Regions from separate parts of the Pseudidiomarina sp. genome, predicted to be linked through region 2. Evidence: predicted binding sites of a transcription regulator. Region 2 holds the regulator's gene; the other holds the start of a gene.
The links. The regulator NrdR, encoded in region 2, represses ribonucleotide reductase genes. The targets are predictions, from matches to a motif close to AAACACNANATNTNGTGTTT.
Positions count from the first base shown of each region.

Region 1 (3,111 bases), 410 kb from region 2:
GAATCGGCGCCACTTTCGGATCAAACGGGCTATGGGTGTTGCAATGGTCTACGTTTTGCAAATAAATACGGCCGGTACTGGCGCGTTCTTGCATAAATAAGCTAAATAATTCAATCGCTTTAATACGCTTCTTACGAATCGACTCGTCTGCTTCGTACTGTTTGTATAAGCGTTCAAACTCGTCTTGATCGGCGAAGAATGCATCGTACAGACCAGGCACGTCAGACGGGCTAAACAGTGTGATGTAATCGTCTTTGATTAAGCGCTGGTACATAACCCGGTTAAATTGCACACCGTAATCCAAGTGACGCACGCGGTTCTCTTCAACACCGCGGTTGTTTTTCAGTACTAACAGGCTTTCAACTTCAAGATGCCAAAGTGGGTAGAACAGGGTGGCTGCGCCGCCACGAACACCACCTTGCGAGCAGCTTTTAACGGCTGTTTGGAAGTATTTATAAAATGGGATACAGCCTGTATGGAAGGCTTCGCCGCTGCGAATAGGGCTACCCAGTGCGCGGATGCGACCTGCATTGATACCAATACCGGCGCGTTGTGACACGTATTTCACGATAGCGCTAGCCGTTGCGTTAATTGAATCGAGGCTGTCGCCAGCTTCAATCAATACGCACGAACTGAATTGACGCGTTGGTGTGCGTACGCCAGACATGATGGGCGTTGGCAACGAAATTTTGAACAACGATGTTGCGTCATAAAAACGTTTTACGTAGCTCAGACGCGTTTCTTTCGGGTAGTTTGCAAACAAGCAAGCAGCAACCAACAAATACAAGAACTGAGCGCTCTCGTAGATTTCGCCGCTGACACGGTTTTGCACCAAATACTTGCCCTCAAGCTGCTTTACTGCGGCGTAAGAGAAATTTAAGTCGCGGGCATGGTCGATGAAATCATTCATCTGTTCGAATTCTTCTTTGCTGTAGTCATCCAGCAAATGCTTGTCATAGCGACCGCCAGCAACCATTTTTGTAACTTGGTCATACAAATGCGGTGGCTCAAATTTGCCATAGGCTAATTTACGCAAATGGAATATTGCGAGGCGAGCCGCCAAATATTGGTAATCAGGCGCTTCTTCAGAAATCAAATCGGCAGCTGCCTTGATAATGGTTTCATGAATGTCTTCAGTTTTAATGCCGTCGTAAAACTGAATATGAGATTTGATTTCAACTTGTGAAACTGACACGTTATTGAGCCCTTCGGCAGCCCAACTGATAACGCGGTGGATTTTGTCCAGATTCAGGGGTTCACGTTCGCCGCTACGTTTAGTTACGAAGAGCTGTTGATTCATGAGGCGCATCCATATTCGTTGTTGTTATGATTTGTTAGTCTAGCCACAAGATATGGTGTTTTAGGAGGTTGTTCGTGCGTTTTTTACACAATATCTTGGGTTGATTGAATGATCAGTATCCTAGCACTTATCGCACACTGATCAAGTGAATTTACTGTGGTGAAATGACTGATTTCGATCGGGATTAGTGGGGGCTTTCGCTAAAACGCTTGTCAATAAAGCGACTTAGGAAAATCAAGATATAAAAATTTATTTCTTATTATTTTTTTGTCTGTTAACACCTATGTTCAGATAACAAATTTATAAGCCACGTATAACAAGGCTTTTACAAGATTTTGGGCGTTTTTACCGACAATCCACAAGATGTTGTGGTTGAGCGTTATTTCAACCACAAGTTAGTTAGTTCTGTGGGGTGATCAATGTGCGCATCTGCGCCCCAACTATGCGGCTCATCATCCGCACTAATATAGCCATATCGTGCCAATACGGTGAACATATCGGCGCGACGACCTGCTTCAATATCGCGTTGTGCGTCACCCACGTACCAACATTGGTGCTTTGGCACGCCAAGTAACTGGGCTGCGTGCAATAACGGCGCCGGATCAGGCTTCGCAACAGTTAGCGTATCGCCACTAATAATCACCTTGATCGCCGCAAGTTCAGGATAGTGCGGAACCAGCTGGGCAGTTAAGGCATGGGGTTTATTGGTGACAATAGCCACTGCGATATCTTGGGCTTGAAGTTGCAGTAAGAGCTGTGTGACGCCATCGAATAACTGCGTATTCGCAGCAATATTACGGGCATATGCGGTTAAAAACGCGTCACGTAACTCATCGCGGCGGCGCTCGAATTCATCGCCATAGGCATAACGCAATAAACCGGCAGAACCGTGCGATGCTAAAGGCGTATAGTCTGCAGCTGACACCAGCGGGCGTTGTTCTGCCTGAAGTACTGCATTTAGTGCAGCGCCCAAGTCTGGTGCGGTGTCCAGCAGAGTACCATCCAGGTCGAATAAGACAGCTGTAGGCGCTGTTGCGCGTTTCATATTGAGTTGGGTTTGCGCAGGCATACGATATAATTCACATCCACATTGCTTTGATCAAGATAAAAGCCACGCCAGGGCAAATAGTGCATGCCCGTCATGGAAAGCGGGTCGAGACCGGCTGCATCCGACATGCGCAGCAGTTCAGAAGGTTGAATAAACTTTTGGTGCTGATGGGTGCCTTTCGGAACCCAGCCAAGTACGTATTCGGCTGCGACGATACCAAGTAACCAGGATTTCACGTTGCGATTTAAGGTCGAGAAAAACACGTAACCACCGGGTTTTACTGCATCGGCTGCCGCTTGCACGATAGCGCTCGGGTCGGGAACATGCTCAAGCATCTCCAGGCACGTGACCACGTCGAATTGCTGTGGATGCTCGGCGGCAAACTGCTCTGCAGCGATACACTGGTAATCAATTGATAATTTGCTTTCCAAGGCGTGTAAACGGGCAACCTGTAGGGATTGCTCGGCTAAATCTATGCCAGTAACTTTGCCGCCGGCGCGCGCTAAGCCTTCAGCAAGCAAGCCGCCACCGCAGCCAATATCAAGCACCTGCTTTGCAAAGACACCATCGCAATGCTGCATGATGTAATCAAGGCGCAGCGGATTGATTAAGTGAAGCGGCTTAAACTCGCCTTCGGGGTCCCACCAACGTGAAGCGATGGCACTAAATTTTTCAATTTCTGCAGGATCAACGTTCGAATTTGCTTTCATAGGGCTTCTGCTAAGGCTTAAAAGTCGGTACAGTGTACTCAACCTACAGGGAT
Region 1 covers NZ_JBLWWR010000001.1:93,837-96,947, forward strand. The annotation lists gene nrdA (class 1a ribonucleoside-diphosphate reductase subunit alpha) at 1-1,300, opposite strand, end outside; gene ACN0UN_RS00500 (HAD family hydrolase) at 1,680-2,345, opposite strand; gene ubiG (bifunctional 2-polyprenyl-6-hydroxyphenol methylase/3-demethylubiquinol 3-O-methyltransferase UbiG) at 2,342-3,058, opposite strand.
Region 1: a site for NrdR is predicted at 1,342-1,361, ahead of nrdA (class 1a ribonucleoside-diphosphate reductase subunit alpha). Genes of this name have one in related genera too.

Region 2 (3,111 bases):
GGAAAATATGGCCTGGCATCACTAAGTCCGCAGGCTTAGCATCACGGGCTACCGCCGCTTGCACAGTACGGGCACGATCAGCGGCTGAAATACCCGTTGTGACGCCTTCTGCGGCCTCAATTGAAACGGTAAAATTCGTCGCGTACGGGGCGTTATTCTGATCAACCATCAATGGCAGTCGCAGTTGTTTACACCGGTCTTCGGTTAGCGTCAAACAAATCAAACCGCGCCCATAACGTGCCATAAAATTAATCGCGGCGGGCGTAACACACTCTGCAGCCAAAATGAGATCGCCTTCATTTTCGCGGTCTTCATCATCCATCAAAATAACCATTTTCCCTTGACGAATGTCTTCAATAATTTCTGCAGCACTGTTTAATGGGGTCACGACGTTAAGTCTCCTCTCACCCGGTGCGGAACCGCAATAATGCGTAGATCATCCGCTACCTGACGTACATCTGAAAAATTTAATTCGGGCACTTGGCTCATGTGCGTAAACGCGGGTAACTGCAGCAACCCATGACCAGTATGTCCCAAAAGTTTAGGTGCTAAATACACCACGAGTTCATCAACGAGCTCTGCTTCGAGTAACCCACCGGCAAGCCCCGAACCGCATTCTGTCCACACCGAATTGATTTCGCGTGCTGCAAGCTCATGCAGCAGCTGAACAAGGTCTAACAATCCGTTGGCGGCACGCGGTACTTCCAGCACACTCACATGATCAGCCCATGTTTGTGGTGATACCGTATCAGGCCCATGCACCAAGATAATTGGCGATAGTTCTTTAAATAAAGGCTCATTGCCAGTTAACAACCCCTGCGAGTCGATAATCACACGTACAGGTTGTAGCTGTGCGTCGGGGTGCCGCGCTGTGAGTGTGGCTTGATCAGCCAGTACAGTTTGCGCACTGCTCAACACTGCACCACTTTGCGCGCGCCAGCGGTGGACATCATGGCGCGCCTCTTGGCAGGTTATCCACTGGCTTTCACCATTGGCAAGTGCTGTGCGACCGTCCAACGACGCTGCCATTTTCACCCGTAACCACGGACGTTTACGCTGCATACGTGCAACGAATCCACAATTTAGCGCACGAGCTTGTTGCTCCAAAACCCCAACAACCACCTCAATGCCATGCGCCTTCAAGCGCTCAATACCATCACCACTTACCTGTGGGTTTGGATCTTTCAGGGCAATCACCACACGTGCGATACCTGCTTCAATCAACGCATCTGCACAAGGCGGCGTGCGTCCAAAATGACTGCAGGGTTCTAACGTTACGTAGGCCGTGGCGCCTTTCGCTTTTGAGCCAGCTTGGCGCAGTGCGTGAACCTCGGCATGTGCTTCACCAGCACGCTGATGCCAACCTTCACCGATAATTGTGTCGTTACGCACCAGCACACACCCAACCATTGGGTTTGGTGCGGTTGAAAAACGCCCCTGAGCAGCAAGCTCAAGGGCGCGTGACATATAGCGTTGGTGACATGCCATCGTATTAGTCATTGAGCCGCGCAATCTCCTCGCCGAACTCACGGATATCGTCAAACGCACGGTACACAGAAGCAAACCGGATATAGGCAACTTTATCAATTGCTTTCAAGTTTTCCATAACCAGACCACCGATAACTTGGCTGGTTATTTCACGCTCACCGGTTGCTCGAAGCGCCGATTTTACGTTTTGAATCGCCTGCTCCATCGCCTCTAAACTTACTGGGCGTTTTTCTAAAGCGCGTAGCAAACCGTTGCGCAGCTTGTCTTCATTAAATGGCTCACGGGTACCGTCAGACTTGATCACCCGCGGCATCACCAACTCGGCTGTTTCGAACGTGGTAAAACGCTCTTTGCATTCAGCGCACTCGCGTCGACGGCGCACTGAGGCCCCGTCAGCAACAAGCCTCGAATCGATGACTTTGGTATCTTGTGTGCCACAAAATGGACAATGCATACGCTGCTTCCTTGATTGAATTACTTGTAAACAGGGAACTGCTTACAAAGCGCTTTCACTTGCTCGCGAACACGTGCAATGACGCTTTCGTCAGTAATGTTATCCAATACATCACAAATCCAATTCGCAACTTGCTCTGCTTCGGCTTGCTTAAAACCACGGCGGGTAATCGCCGGTGTGCCTAAGCGCAAACCTGAAGTTACAAATGGTGAACGTGGATCATTGGGTACTGAGTTTTTGTTCACCGTAATGAACGCCTGCCCCAATGCTGCATCGGCATCTTTGCCGGTGATATCTTTGTCGATTAAATCAACCAGGAACAAATGATTTTTAGTGCCACCAGACACGATCTTGTAACCGCGTTTCTGCATCACTTTTACCATGGTATTGGCGTTGTCCAACACTTGTTGCTGGTACGCTTTAAACTCTGGTTCCATGGCTTCTTTGAAGGCAACAGCCTTCGCCGCAATCACATGACATAACGGACCGCCCTGGCTACCAGGGAATACACCGCCATTTAATTTTTTATGTAAATCTGGATCATCTTTGCCTGACAAAATCAGACCACTGCGCGGGCCAGCCAAAGTTTTGTGCGTTGTGGTGGTTACTACATCCGCGAATGGAACTGGGTTCGGGTACAAGCCTGCAGCGACCAAACCAGCAACGTGGGCCATATCCACTAATAAATAGGCACCCACTTCATCGGCAATTTCACGAAACTTCGACCAGTCAATCACACCTGAATACGCAGAAAAACCAGCAACGATCAGTTTCGGTTTATGCTCCAACGCCAATTTGCGAACTTCAGCATAATCAATCTCACCGGTTGATTCGTCCAGACCATATTGCACAGCGTTGTACAATTTGCCTGAGAAATTCACGTGCGAACCGTGCGTTAAGTGGCCACCATGCGCCAGACTCATACCCAGTACCGTATCGCCGGCGTTTAATAACGCCAAAAATACTGCTGAATTAGCCTGTGAACCAGCATGCGGCTGAACGTTGGCATATTTTGCACCAAATAGTTGCTTGGCGCGCTCAATGGCTAAATCTTCAACCACATCAACGTACTCACAACCGCCGTAATAGCGCTTATGCGGATACCCTTCGGCATATTTATTGGTCAGCTGAGACCCTTGTGCTTCTAGCACGCGTGGGCTGGTGTAGTT
Region 2 covers NZ_JBLWWR010000001.1:500,153-503,263, forward strand. The annotation lists gene ribBA (bifunctional 3,4-dihydroxy-2-butanone-4-phosphate synthase/GTP cyclohydrolase II) at 1-388, opposite strand, end outside; gene ribD (bifunctional diaminohydroxyphosphoribosylaminopyrimidine deaminase/5-amino-6-(5-phosphoribosylamino)uracil reductase RibD) at 385-1,500, opposite strand; gene nrdR (transcriptional regulator NrdR) at 1,493-1,942, opposite strand; gene glyA (serine hydroxymethyltransferase) at 1,963-3,111, opposite strand, start outside.